3 regions of the Nonomuraea sp. WAC 01424 genome follow, and region 1 is predicted to be linked to each of the others. Evidence: riboswitches for the same ligand, from Rfam matches in the RefSeq annotation. Region 1 holds a riboswitch; each other region holds the start of a gene.
The links. Region 1 has a riboswitch for cyclic di-AMP ahead of DMB42_RS30510 (CHAP domain-containing protein). Riboswitches for the same ligand answer to the same signal wherever they lie in the genome.
Positions count from the first base shown of each region.

Region 2: it holds a riboswitch for cyclic di-AMP, as region 1 does, so the genes downstream of both, DMB42_RS34890 (C40 family peptidase) here and DMB42_RS30510 (CHAP domain-containing protein) in region 1, are expected to answer to the same signal.
Region 3: it holds a riboswitch for cyclic di-AMP, as region 1 does, so the genes downstream of both, DMB42_RS56385 (hypothetical protein) here and DMB42_RS30510 (CHAP domain-containing protein) in region 1, are expected to answer to the same signal.

Region 1 covers NZ_QHHZ01000011.1:435,164-439,817, forward strand. The annotation lists gene DMB42_RS30495 (RNA polymerase sigma factor) at 216-1,454, opposite strand; gene DMB42_RS30500 (YciI family protein) at 1,500-1,928, opposite strand; gene DMB42_RS30505 (class I SAM-dependent methyltransferase) at 2,097-2,915, shown strand; gene DMB42_RS30510 (CHAP domain-containing protein) at 2,967-3,662, opposite strand; cyclic di-AMP (ydaO/yuaA leader) riboswitch at 3,676-3,813, opposite strand; gene DMB42_RS30515 (Gfo/Idh/MocA family protein) at 3,931-4,654, opposite strand, start outside.
Region 2 covers NZ_QHHZ01000014.1:183,045-187,698, reverse strand. The annotation lists gene DMB42_RS34905 (helix-turn-helix domain-containing protein) at 1-113, shown strand, start outside; gene DMB42_RS34900 (cytochrome P450) at 103-1,206, opposite strand; gene DMB42_RS34895 (LuxR C-terminal-related transcriptional regulator) at 1,486-1,698, shown strand; gene DMB42_RS34890 (C40 family peptidase) at 1,790-2,833, opposite strand; cyclic di-AMP (ydaO/yuaA leader) riboswitch at 2,840-2,991, opposite strand; gene DMB42_RS34885 (amino-acid N-acetyltransferase) at 3,279-3,848, shown strand; gene DMB42_RS34880 (RDD family protein) at 3,934-4,654, shown strand, end outside.
Region 3 covers NZ_QHHZ01000008.1:143,528-148,181, forward strand. The annotation lists gene DMB42_RS22765 (roadblock/LC7 domain-containing protein) at 64-438, shown strand; gene DMB42_RS22770 (DUF4388 domain-containing protein) at 442-1,296, shown strand; gene DMB42_RS22775 (roadblock/LC7 domain-containing protein) at 1,326-1,697, shown strand; gene DMB42_RS22780 (hypothetical protein) at 1,725-2,096, shown strand; gene DMB42_RS22785 (alpha/beta fold hydrolase) at 2,105-2,974, opposite strand; gene DMB42_RS56385 (hypothetical protein) at 3,029-3,745, opposite strand; cyclic di-AMP (ydaO/yuaA leader) riboswitch at 3,923-4,057, opposite strand; gene DMB42_RS22795 (DUF5302 domain-containing protein) at 4,223-4,423, opposite strand; gene DMB42_RS22800 (MDR family MFS transporter) at 4,471-4,654, opposite strand, start outside.

The DNA.
Region 1 (4,654 bases):
CGGAACCGTTACCAACCGTGCGATTTGCCGCCCCTAATCAGGATTTATCGGCATGAAGGGTGTAAAGGGCTGCTTGGGAGCGCTCCCACCTCAAGAGACATCTTTTGTGCCGCATCAAGGGCATGTCGCCCGGACAGCCTGGCCTTGCTCCCGGTTGCGCCCCGCTGTCACCCTGTGTGACGGTTTGCTGGCACGTTCCAAACCTTCCGCCCGCCTCAGCAGGCGGCGGCGCGCTGGCCTACCTGGGCCCGCTCGCGGGCGTTGCGCGTCATCGAGGCCGCCCGCTCGAACTCGGCCCGTGCCTCGCCGCGCCGGCCCAGCTTGAACAGCAGGTCGCCGCGGACGCTCGGCAGCAGGTGGTAGCCCTTGAGCGACGGCTCGTCCACGATCTGGTCGAGCAGCTCCAGGCCGACCGCCGGTCCGTAGGCCATCGACAGCGCGACCGCGCGGTTGAGCTCGACGACGGGGGAGCGCGCCAGCCGGGCCAGCGACTCGTACAGGGCCGCGATGCGTACCCAGTCGGTGTCGCCGGGATCGACCGCGCGGGCGTGGCAGGCGGCGATGGCGGCCTGCAACACGTACGGGCCGCCCGTGCCGCCGCCCAGTCCCTCCGCCCGCGCCAGAGCCGCGAGCCCACGGCCGATGAGCAGCCGGTCCCACACGCTGCGGTCCTGCTCCAGCAGCAGCACCGGCTCGCCGGACGGCCCCACACGCGCCGCCGCCCTGGACGCCTGGATCTCCATGAGCGCGACCAGCCCGTGCACCTCGGGCTCGGCGGGCATCAGCCCGGCCAGCACCCGGCCCAGCCGCAGCGCGTCCTCGCACAGGGCGGGCCGCATCCAGTCGTCGCCCGCGGTCGCCGAGTAGCCCTCGTTGAAGATCAGGTAGATGACCTCAAGTACGGACGACAACCGCCCCGCCAGCTCCGCCCCCTGCGGCACCTCGAACGGCACCCGCCGCTCGGCCAGGGTGCGCTTGGCGCGCACGATCCGCTGGGCCGCCGTCGATTCGGGGATCAGGAACGCGCGGGCGATCTCGCCGGTGCTCAGCCCGCCGAGCACCCGCAACGTCAGCGCCACCCGCGCCTCCGTCGACAACGCCGGATGGCAGGCGGTGAAGACCAGCCGCAGCAGGTCGTCCTCGATCTCGTCGGCCTCGGGCGGCTCGTCCCCGGCGCTCTCCAGTCGGTGGCCCAGCTCGGCCAGGTTGCGCGCCATCCGTTCGTTGCGGCGGATCAGGTCGATGGCCCGGCGCTTGGACACCGTCATCAGCCAGGCGCCGGGGTTGCGCGGCACGCCGGACTCCGGCCACTGCTCCAGGGCCGCGACCAGCGCGTCCTGGGCCAGCTCCACGGCGAGGCCGACGTCGCGGACCAGCCCGGCGAGCCCGGCGATGAGCCGGGCCGCCTCGATCCGCCAGACCGCCTCGATCGCCCGGTGGGTGTCGGAAGCCATCACCGGCCCATGACACCAGCCCGCGCCCCGGCCCGCAAGCGGAGGTCAGTGCTCCCGTCCGCCCAGACGCCGGCGCATGGCCCTCTCCCGTTCGATCTCCGCCGGGTCGGAGGAGCCCGCGTCGGGCGGGTCGGAGGGGTCGTGCACCCGCCACACGTCGAGCCCGATGCCCTCGTGGCCACCCGGCACGGGCAGGCGCAGCGCCCACTCGATGGCCTCCTCCCTGGACTTCACCTGGATCAGCCAGAACCCGGCGATCAGCTCCTTGGCCTCGGCGAACGGGCCGTCGATCACGCTCGCCCCGCCGGCGCTGTAGGCGATCTGCGCGCCCTGCGAGCTGGGGTAGAGCCCCTCGGCGGCCAGCAGCACGCCCGCCTTGGCCAGCGCCTCGTTGTAGGCGTGCATGTTGTCGACGATCTCCTGGCTGGGCAGTTCCCCGGCCTCGGTCGCCGGATTCGCCTTGCCGACGATCATGAATTTCACGCTGCGGTCCCTTCTGTCGCACGGCCCCCGCTCCGGGGGCCGGTCCCGTATGCGCGTCGAACGGGCGCCGGCCGGATCGACACGCGGGCCGTCCCGTCTCAGGGCACGGTACGGGAAAGGCCGGTGAAGGGCAGGCCCGGGATGTGCCATTCTCGACCCATGTCCGAACCCGCCGGGGACGTCCTCGCCCCCAACCGAGCCCTGTGGGACGAACGCGCCCGGATCCACGGCTCCACCGCCGCCGACAGGTTCTACGACGTCGGCGCCTTCCGCGACGGCCACCAGACCCTCTACGCGCTCGAACGCCGCCTGGCGGGCGACGTCGCCGGCCAGGACCTGCTCCACCTGCAGTGCCACTTCGGCATGGACACGCTGAACTGGGCGCGTCTCGGGGCGCGGGTCACCGGCGTCGACTTCTCCCCGGTGGCGGTCGCGCGGGCTCGCGACCTGGCCGCGCGGGCCGGGCTGGCGGCGGCCTTCGTGGAGGCCGACACGCAGCGGCTGCCCGAGGAGCTGGCCGGCGGCTTCGACGTGGTGGTGGCCACGTACGGCGTGTTGTGCTGGATCGGCGACCTCGGCGCGTGGATGCGCGGGGCGGCCATGGCGCTGCGGCCCGGCGGGCGGCTGGTGCTGGTCGACCTGCATCCGGCCTACCAGACCGTGGCCTCGGTCGACCCGCTGGTCGCCGACTGGCCCTACGGCGGCGGCGAGGCCCACCGGGAGACGGTGACCGGCACGTACGCCGACGCCGGGGTGGTGACCGAGGCCCAGGAGTCGGTGCAGTACCCGTACTCGGTGGGGGAGATCGTCACCGCGGCGGCGCGGGCCGGGCTCACGGTGGCCGAGCTGGGCGAGCACGTCGCGACCGAGATGGACCCGCGCGGGCTGCTGGCCGCGGGCGCGGACGGCCTCCACCGGTTCCCCGTCGACGGGACGAACCTGCCGATCCTGTACTCGCTGCTCGCGGTGCGGCCCTGAGACGCGGCGAGCGCGCGTCCCCCACGGGGACACGCGCTCGAAAGCCGGGGGTCAGCCCGCGTACTGCGGGTAGCCGTAGCCGACGACCTGCGACTTCGGACGGACGCGCTCCTCGACCTTGCCGTTGCCGGTGTTGCCCTCGATCGTGGAGATCGTGCCGTCGTGGTTGTCCTTGACGACGAAGCCGACGTGCTGGATGGCGCCCAGGTTCTTGCTGCCGCTCCAGGAGAAGAAGACCACGGCGCCGGGCTTGGCCTGGCTGCCCCAGCGCTTGTTGGCGGCGAACCACTTGGCGTGGGCGACGGTCCAGGCGTCCCAGCCGACCTGCGGGCGGGCGCCGGTCTCCTCGCCGACCCAGGAGACGAACATCGAGCACCAGGGGGCGTTGATGTAGTCCTGGCGGCTGCCGCCGTCGCGGGCGACGGTCTCGTCGGCGCGCTGGGAGTCGGCGTACCACTTCTGGAACTTGGTGCCGCCGCCGTAGGCGTTCTCCGAGGTGCCGACCTGGGCCTTGGCCATGGCCAGCACCTGGGCGGCGGTCACGTTGACCTGGGTCTCGGTGGGGATGCGGGCCTGGGTGGCGGCCTCGGGCGCGACGGCCGCCTGCGCGGAGGCGGCGGCCGGGTCGGTGGTGTCGGCGCTCGCGGCGGTGGCGTGGGCGCCGAGCGCGGAGGCGATGACGGTCACGCCGAGCGGGGCGCGGGCGTAGTTGATCTTCGGGGCACGGGAGAGACGGTGTATGGCCATCGAGGGCATTAACTCCTTGCTTCCATGCCGCTTACCGGGTTAGCTGACGGGTTCGGACGTGGAAGCTGCCCTACGGCACCGAAGTGCCGATTCACCCCAAAGGACGTGGGTCCCCGGTTCCGCCCGGAGGCGGATTCAGCGGTCACAGGACGATCCTGTGAAATGTCGTGCGATGGTTGAACAAAGTCGGACAAACCGGACGTCTGCCACGAGATGCCCCACAAGGTAATACATCGGGCAAGAGTGTGGCAACTGCCTAAAGGCCCAGCTAGGAGAGTTGTCCGCGCGCGTCGGCCAGAAGTCCCATCATGGCAAGGGATTCGTCAAGCGGCATGATCGTGCTCTCGGTACGGCCCTCGGCCGTGGCGGCGCGCACCTCGCGCAGCTCCCCGGCGTAGCCGTTGTCCGCCGGATCGAGCACCAGCTCCTCCGGCTCCATCGACGGCCCCGACAACAACACCCGCTCCGGCGCCCAGAACGGCGCCCGGATGTCGGCCCGCATCGACGTGCCCACCACGCTCGCGTCGTTGGGGTGGTGCGCGAGCAGCGACACGTCCACCAGCGCCCGCCGTCCGCCCGGGTAGAGCAGCACCCCGCCCGCCTCGGCGTCGACCCCGCTGGGCGCCAGCGAGCCGGTCACCCGCAGCCCCTCCGGCATGCCGAGCAGGAGCTGAGCCAGCCCGAACGGGTAGATCCCGAGGTCGAGCAGGGCCCCGCCGCCCAGCTCCGGCGCCCACAACCGGTGGGCGGGATCGTAGGGCAGCGCGAACCCGAACGAGGCCCGCACCGAACGGATCTCACCGAAGCGCGGATCGGCCGCCACCCGCTGGATCAGCGGGTTGAAGCGCATCCACATGGCTTCCATGAGGAAGACCCCGGCCGCGCGCGCCAGCGCCACCATGCGCTCGGCGTCGGCCACAGTGGCCGCCAGCGGCTTCTCGCACAACACCGACTTGCCCGCCGCGATGGCGGCCTCGGCCACCTCCAGGTGC
Region 2 (4,654 bases), on a different contig from region 1:
TCACCCCGCTGGGCGAGAGCCTGATGCCGCTGGTGGCCGCCATCAAGAGCTGGGCCGAGGAGTACATCGAGGACGTCGAGGCCGCCCGCGAACGTTACGACGCTACCGCCTGAGCCGTACCGGCAGCCGGGCGAGGCCGCGCAGCACCACGTTCTCCTTGTACGGCGGGTCCGGATCGGCGGCCTCCATCTTGGGCGCCGCCGCGGCCAGCGCGGACAGCGCGATCTCGCCCTCCATCCTGGCCAGCGTCGCCCCCAGGCAGAAGTGCGCGCCGAGCCCGAAGGCGAGGTGCCGCCCCGGCTCGCGGCCGGGGTCGAACCGGTCGGGATCGGCGTACGCGGCCGGGTCGCGATTGGCCGCGCCGATCGGCACGAGCACGGCCGAGCCCGCGGGCACCGGCCGCCCGCCCAGCTCCCTGTCCTCCAGAGCGATCCTGGAGGTGAGCTGGACCGGCGGGTCGAAGCGCAACACCTCCTCGACCACCTCCCTCGGCCGCTCGGCGGCGCGGTGCAGCAGGCCGTGCCGCAGCAGGTTCAGCACGCCGTTGGCGATGAGGTTGACGGTGGTCTCGTGGCCGGCCACGAGCAGCAGCACGCAGGTCGCCAGCAACTCGGCCTCGGTGAGCTCCTCGACGTGTGCGAGGGCGCTCAGGAGGTCCTCGCCGGGACGCTCGCGCCTGAGCGCGATGAGGCCGCGGAAGTAGTCGCGGAACTCGACCCTGGAACGGTCCGTTTCCGATCTGAGGGCGTCTGTCAGCACCGGGTCAAGTCCGCGGGCAAGTGCCTCGCTCCACCCGCGGAAGCGGTCGTGGTCCTCGGGCGGCACCCCGAGCATCTCGCTGATCACCTTCACCGGCAGCGGGTAGGCGAAGCCGGAAATCAGGTCCGCCTCCTCCGGCAGACGCCCGATCAGGTCGGCGGTGATCGCCTCGATCCGGGGCCGGAGGCGTTCGATCATGCGGGGGGTGAACGCGCGGCTGACCAGTGCACGCAACCGGGTGTGATCGGGCGGGTCCATGAGCAGGAACGACCTTCCCGGCTGACCAGGCTCTTCGCCGGCCGGCGCGGACGTTCCGTGACCGAACCCGGGATCGCGCAGCACGGCCGCGCACAGTTCATATGTGGTGACGACGAGCAGCCCGCCGCGCGTTTCGAAGATCGGTCCGGCGGCCCGAAGCTCGCGATATCGGTCGTACGGATCGCGCACAAATTGCGGATCCGAGGGATCAAAACCCAAGAGATCGGTAGCGTTCATCGACTGTGGGCCCGGCTTTCCGAAAAGATCGTTTGGACCGTGCATAGTGGGCCGTGACGTGCCGACATATGGCGAGTACGTCACATATAAGCGATCATGTCAATAGCACTGGTCAAGGGCGGCCATTGTCACGCTTGACGACCTTTCCAGGATGCGTTTACCTTCACCGAGACGAGCGGCTTTGCTCCGACTGAAAGGTCCGAGTTCTGCTGTTGGGGGGGAGGGCTCCCGGTGGATGTGCTCACTGAAGGCGTAGAGCTGAGCCATGCGGATTTGGCGTTACTGGCCGAGCTGGCCAGAGGAGTTACCGTCGACCGGGTCGGCAGACGGCTGGATATCAGCGGAAGGACCGTGCGCCGGAGACTGAGGTGCATCTGCGACCGGATCGGCGTGGCCACGGCGATCGAGGCCGTGGCCTGGGCGGCGCGCCGCCAGCTCATCTAGCGGCTTCATCGGGCGGCGCGCCGGGCCACGGGCCCGGCGCGTTCCGCGATGCGAACACCCCGCTCGGTTCGCGTCGCGAACGTCCGTCCGGTCAGTCCGCGATGCGGACGGCGCCGGCGAACGGCCGCCTTCCCATCGGGGCGACCCGGACGACGTCGCCCGTCTGCGGGGCGTGGACCATCATGCCGCCGCCGATGTAGATGCCGACGTGGTGCAGGTCGGTGTAGAAGAAGACCAGGTCGCCAGGACGTAGCTGGTCACGCGAGACGTGCGTGCCGGCCGTCCACTGGTCGCCGGTGTAGTGGGGGAGCGAGATGCCCACACGCTGGTACGCGGCCATCACCAGGCCGGAGCAGTCGTAGGAGCTGGGCCCTTCGGCGCCCCACACGTACGGCTTGAGCTGCTGGGTGAGGGCCCACTTGGCGGCCTGGGCGGCCTCGGCGCCGCCGATGACCGGCAGGTTGACCCGTACGGCGCGCGAGCCCGGGCGGCCGGCCTCGCCGATGGCCCGCCGGTAGAGGTTGCCCTCGACCTTGGAGACCAGCTTGGTGATCTTCGAGCGCTTGCTCTCCAGGTCGCTGACGATCTTCTGGACCTCGGCGATGCGGGTCTTGGCGCCGGCCCTGGCCCGCTCGGCGGTCTCCATGGCCTGGGCGAGCTGGTTGACCTCCTCGCCCTGCTGCTGCTCCAGCGCGTACGTGGTCGCGGCGCGGTCGAGGAAGGTCTCGGGGTCGTCGGACTGGGCGAAGGCGAGTGCCCGGTCCAGGCCGCCGGTGATGTAGGCGTTCTGGGCGAGCTGCGTGGCCTTGGCGCGCTTGGCGGCCAGGTCGGACTCGCTGTTGGCCAGCGTCTTCTGGGCGGAGTCGTTGGCCTTCTGGGCGGACTTGAGCCGTTCGCGCTGACCGTTGTACTCCTCGGACAGCGTCTCGATCTCCTCGTGCAGCTTCTCCACCTTGTCGGCGAGCTCGGAGAGCGGCGGCTTCGGGTCGGCGGCCGCAGAACCGACGGGGACGGCGAACAGGAGCGCGGCGACGGAGACGCCGATGACGCCGAGGCGGCGGGAGCGCCTGGCCTGTTCCCGGGGGCGGGCGTGTCTGCCCGCCGGCTTCCCCTCACGGTCGAGCGTGCGCTTCACCAACCAAGCCCCTCTCATCGACGCCGGCCGGGTTAGCTGACGGGTTCGGGCCGGAGCAGCCCTACCGAGATGATCGGATTCACCCCAAGTGGTGGCGCGAGGTGCTCGCCACCGATGGTTCCCCGGCTTCCCTCGCGGGAATTGGGCGTGTCTTTCCGCGCGCATTACGCGGAGAACATCGTCGCTGGACACTAATGCACTCCGGGTTCGCGCTCAACCGGAACTGCCGACTCTGTAGAGGTTTCACAACTGAAGGGTCACAAGGTGATCTCGTGGGTAGCCGTACGGAAGCGGGCTTCTGCCCTGTTTGTCCAAAATTCTGGAGGTCGAGGACTGGAGGAAAGCTCCAAGTCAGACCGTGTTTGCGTGACCACGAGATGTGATGAGATGCCCGAGACGTGGGATTTAGGGCCGAGCCGTAATGAGATCTGTACCCTGGATAGCCATGGAGCAGGTGGCCGAAGTGGCAGTCCCCGAGACCGCGGTCGTGGTCCGGCGCGCGCGCACGCCCGACGTGCGCGCGGTCAGGCGTCTCGTGGACACCTACGCGGGTGCGGGGCCGCGGCTCCTGGAGAAGGCCACGGTCACGCTGTACGAGGACGTCCAGGAGTTCTGGGTGGCCGAGAGGGGCGGGGAGGTCGTCGGCTGCGGCGCGCTCCACGTTCTCTGGGAGGATCTCGCCGAGGTTCGTACCGTGGCCGTCGATCCGGCGTGCCGGGGAGCGGGGGTCGGGCACCGGATCGTCTCGGCGCTCGTCCGGCAGGCGAAGGATCTGGGGCTGCGGCGTGTATTCTGTCTGACTTTTGAGGTCGACTTCTTCGCGAGGCACGGTTTCCGCCCCATCCAGGGCACACCGGTCTCACCCGAGGTCTACGCCGAGTTGCTGGCCTCGTACGACGAGGGTGTGGCGGAGTTCCTCGACCTGGAACACGTCAAGCCGAACACCCTTGGCAACACCCGCATGCTGCTGCATCTGACATCGGGTGACGCGGACCTTGACCACATGGAAAGGTGATTGTTGATACCTATGTCGATACGTTGGGCAGCACAGGCATGTGTCCTGACACGTGCCACATGCGCACTCGAAGCGAGGTGACACGGTGAGCACCGGACAGCCGCCGTATCCACAGGACGATTCCGGGGAGAACCCCTCGGAGTACGGGCAGTACCAAGGGCGTCGCCCCGGTGAGCCCGACCCGGACGTCACTGTGGTCGGCTACCGGGCGGACGACGCCTACGGCCAGCCCCAATACGGACAGCAGCAACAAGGCTACGGCCAGCAACCCCAATACGGTCAGCAACCCCAGCACGGCCAGCAGCAGGGCTACGGCCAGCAACCCCAGTACGGCCAGCAGGCCGCCTCGGGTCAGCAGGGCTACGGCCAGCAGCAGGGCTATGGGCAGGATGCCCAGTACGGTCAGCAGCAGGGTTACGGTCAGCAGCCGCAGTCCTCCGGCCAGCAGTACTCCCAGCCCGGCTACGGCCAGCAGGACCAGTACGGCCAGCAGGACCAGTACGGCCAGCAGGCCGCCTCGGGTCAGCAGGGTTACGGCCAGCAGCAGGGCTATGACCAGGGTTACGGCCAGCAGGGCCAGGCCCAGCAGCAGTACGGCCAGCAGGGTTACGGCCAGCAGCCCTCCTCCGGCCAGCAGCAGGGCTATGGGCAGGACGCCCAGTACGGTCAGCAGCAGGGCTACGGCCAGCAGCCGCAGTCCTCCGGCCAGCAGTACTCCCAGCCCGGCTACGGCCAGCAGGACCAGTACGGCCAGCAGCAGTACGGCGACCAGCAGCAGTACGCCCAGCAGGGCTACGGGCAGCAGG
Region 3 (4,654 bases), on a different contig from region 1:
GTGACTTCTGGCTACTCGCGGCCCCCTACGCTTTCCCCGTCTCACGACGGAGGGAGAACGGCGGTGCTGGGAGTGGACACCTGCCTGGCGGAGGTCATGTCAATACCGGGCGCGCTCGACGCCATGCTGGTCGACGGCACCAGCGGTATGGCGGTCGCCTTCAGCAGCGCGTCCGGCGTGGACGCCGACAGGTCCGCCGCGGCGCTGACCGAGGCGCTGCGCGCCACCACCGACGGGCTGACCCGGACGTGTCCCGGCGAGATCGTGCGCATCGACGACATGCTCGTCACCACCGACCGGGGGCACCACCTGCTCCGGCTGCTGGAGACGGCCTTCGAGGGGCCGCTGGTCATCTACGTACGTCTCGACCTGGAACGGTCGAACCTCGCCCTGGCCCGCTACCGCCTGCGGGCCATCGCCGGCCTGCTGACGACCTGAGCCATGACCGCCCTCGACTCGCTCCTCGCCGGACTCGCCCGCGAACGCGCGACAGGGGCACTGCGGCTGGGCAGGAACGGCACGGTCTTCCTGTCGGACGGGCGCGTGACGTACATGGAGTGCGCGCAGACCCCCGGCGTCGAGCGGCTGTTCGCGGCCAGGGGGCGGGTGTCGGAGTCGGCGCTGCGCGCGCTCCAGGCGGACGGCGGCCGCGCCCGGCTGCTCCAGGAGGGCCCGGTCACCCTGGCCGAGCTCCAGTACGCCGTCCTCGGGGTGGTCCTGGACGCCGCGTTCTTCCTGCTGCCGGTGACCGGCGTACGGCCGAAGTTCCGGCCCGGGGAGGAGCACTGGCTGGGCGGGCAGTGGTTCTTCGACGTACCGGAGCTGGTGCGCGAGTGCGCCCGCCGCCGCGACCAGCTCACCGGCATCTGGCCCTCCTCCGACGTGGACACCCAGCCGGTACGGCCGATCCCCCGCCTCCCCGGGCACGGGGTCGCGCTCAGCCAGGTGCAGTGGGAGGTCGTCGTACGGGCCGACCAGAAGGCGACGCCTCTGGAACTGGCCCGGCACCTGGGCCGGTCGGGCTACTCGGTGCTGCTGGCCGTCAGGAAGCTGGCCGCCGCCGGCCTCCTCGCCCCGCCGGACCCGGCACGGCCCGCCGCGACGCCCCCGCGCCGCCCGGACGACAACCCAGGCACAACAGACCCCCTGCCCCGACGGGTCCCGAGCCCGGTGCCGGTGCCCGCGCGCACCGGGGAGGGCGGCTCCCACCAGGCCGCCGGGCCGCGGCCGACGGCGGACCCGACCGATCTGACGCTGCTGCGGCGGCTGAAGAAGGCGCTGGAGGAGATGCCGTGAGGTTCCCCTCACGCAGGAGGAGGCCACCCGTGGAGCTACGGCAAGAGGTCCTGGCGGAGATGGAGCTCCTGCGCGGCCGTACGCCGGACGTCACCGGCAGCGTCGCCTGCACCGTGGACGGCCTCCAGATCGCCTGCGACCTCGAAGGAGAGACCGGCGAACGGGCGGCGGCGCTGTCGGCGGCCCTGCTCGCGATGAGCAGCCGGATGCTGACCATGACGGGCCGCGGGACGTTCGAGGAGACCCTCGTCTCCGGCACCGCCGGTTTCGTGGCCTTCTACGCCGCGGGCCCCACCATCGTCCTCACGGTCCTGGCGGGACCCGGCGCCAACGTCGGGCTCCTCCGGCTGGAGGGCAGGAAGACGGCGGCCTCCGTGGCCGCCGTGGCACGCAAGCACTGACCATCCCGACCGAAGCGGAGGAAAAGCATGGCAGGCATGGACGTCTCCCTCAAGGAGATGATGGGCATCGACGGCACGATCGGCGCGGCGATCGTCGACCACGGCAGCGGCATGGCGCTCGGCACGCTCGGCGGCTCGAAGGAGCTGGATCTCCAGGTCGCGGCCGCGGGGAACACCGAGGTCATGAAGGCCAAGCTGCGCACGATGGACTCGCTGGGCCTCAAGGACGGCATCGAGGACATCCTGATCACGCTCACCGCCCAGTACCACATCATCCGCCCGATCACCGGCCGCAGCGGCAAGGGCCTCTTCCTCTACCTCGCCCTCGACCGCAACCGCGCCAACCTGGCCCTGGCGCGGCACATGCTCAAGGTCATCGAGGAGAAGCTGGAGCTCTGAACACCGCCTCACGGCTCCGTGACGGCCGCCGTCACGGAGCCGGTGTGCGCGCCGACCTCGGCGACGATGGCGGGCCAGAGCGGGCGCGGCAGGTCGTGTCCCATGCCCGGGTACGTGACCAGGCGGGCGCCCGGGATGGCGGCGGCCGTGGCCCGGCCACCGGCGACCGGCACGAGCTGGTCGTCCTCGCCGTGGATGACCAGCGCGGGCACCTTCAGCTCGCCCAGCGGCGACGTACGGTCGCCCGAGGCCAGGATGGCGGCGAGCTGGCGGGCCGAGCCGGCCGGGTCGTGGCAGCGGTCGAAGGCGAGCCCGGCCAGCCTGCTGACACGTTCGCGGTCCAGCTCGTAGCCGGGGGAGCCGATCACGGCCCAGGTCCGCAGCGCGTCGGCGACGACCGCCTCGCGGTCCGCGGCGGCCTTGGCGAGCAGCACCGCTGCGGCCGCCTCGGTCGGCGGAGCCGCCTGGGGGCTGGGCGTGGACATGATCGAGGTCAGGCTCAGCACGCGGCCGGGATGCCGGATGGCCAGCGCCTGGGCGATCATCCCGCCCATCGAGGCGCCGACGACGTGCGCGGCGGGCCATCCCAGGACGTCCATGAGGGCGGCGCTGTCGTCGGCCAGGTCGTCCAGCAAATACGGCGAAGGCGCCCCCCATTGGGGAACGCCCTCGTCGTGGAGATGGGTGGACAGGCCCGCGTCGCGGTTGTCGAACCTGACGACGTGGTGCCCCTGCTCGGCCAGGAGTTCACAGAAGTCGTCGTCCCAGTGGATGAGCTGGGCGCCGAGTCCCATGATGAGCAGCAGGGGCCGTCCCGCAGAGGAGCCGAAGCTCTCGTAGGCGATCTCGATGCCGTTCGCGGCTGCGCGCTGGATCACAGCGACCAGAATGTCATTCTGGTCGTTCGGCGTAAAGAGCCGTATGTCCAGGGATCAGTCGTTCAGGAGCTTGCGCAGGCGCTCGTTGTTGAGTACCACGCCGCCACCGGCCACCACCAGCACGCCGGCCATGACGGTGCCGCCCATCGCGACGGACTTGCCGATCCCCTCCTGGCCACCGGCGGAACCGGCGGCGTCGTCGGCGGACTGGGCGGCCTCGACCTTGGGCGGCTCGGCGGGGTTCGAGTCGTACCTGCTCCACGCGCCGGTCGAGAAGGCCACGGGGTAGTTCTTCTTGCCCTTGCCGTCGCCCCACTTGGTGATGACGTAGTCGATCTTGATGTGGCCGCGGCCGCCGTTGCCGTCCACGCCCAGGGTGTCGGAGTTGAAGCTGCCGCCGGTCAGTTCGGCGAAGGTCTTGGCGTCGAGGTCGAGCATGACCCCGCGATTGGAGGGCACGCCGGGGCCGCGGTCGCCGACGAAGAACGGCATCTTCTTGCCGTTGAACGTCACGTAACCCTCGGTCATCAGGGGCCAGCTCGGGCTGGCGGCCAGGCCCTTCTGCATGGGCTTGCCACTGGCGGGAAGTCCGGTGTCGCCGGCGCGGCCGGAGGAGTCGTCCCAGAAGTAGGAGGCCGTGGTGGACCCCTTGAGCAGGACCTTCTGGTCGTCGCCGGTGTCGGCGTGGGCGCAGGTGGCGCCGATGGTCAGCGCGCCCAGGGCGGACGCGGACAACAGGGCGATGGAACGCAGGCCAAATCGAGCAGACATGAAGCAGTGAGTCCTTCGCGAGGGGACAGGGGGAACGCGCGCGACTACGGTCCGTAACCGGGCAGAGCGCCGAAAGGGCGGTTACGCGGCGCGTGGGGGAAAGTCGGGGAAGAGGCCGCTCAGCAGGCGGCCGTCACTACACTGCCTGGGGGAACGACGAGGTGGTACATGCGGGTGAAGTCCTCTCCATCTCGCCTACCGGGTTAGCTGACGGGTTCGGGCGTGGAGATGCCCTACCGGCACATGGCCGGATTCACCCCAATGAGATGGGTCCCCGGTTCCCGACAAGTCGGGATTCGGCGCCAGCTGTCGCCCCTCTCCTGGTAGGGACTACGCCACCAGCTGGTAATTGGTTAAGACCGTACCCAGAGAAACGGACAAATACAAACGAATCGTCATGAATCGGGTAAAGATCTACCTGTCGCGGCAAAGAGAAAGGGGGCACGGCATGCCGTACCCCCAGAGAAATTGGGCCTTTCAGCCGCCGCTCTTGCGCCTGAAGGATCTTTTACTCGCGGCCGGACCGTGCGCCCCGTGGATCTTCGACGGGTCCACGCCCTTGCCACCCGCGGCCGAGTCGGCGTGCTGGTTGCGCTTGCGTTCCAGCGCCTCGCGGAACTTGCGCTTCATCTCGTCCTCGGGAGTCTCGTCGACTTCCGGCTCCGGTGTTTCCGCCATGAGGACCTCCTGGTGTTGGGGACATCCACAGCTTCGCATGACGTCGCTTACGACGCGAAACCGGCCTCCACTCTGTTTTCCGCCGCCGGCGCCTCCTCCACCAGCGCGCGCGGCATCATGACCAGCGCGACCAGGGCGACCACCGCGCCTGCCACCCCCAGCGACGGGATCACCACGGCCGCCGCCGAGGCGTGGGCGGCCGCGAGCCCGTGGACGGGCGCGTCCGTGCCG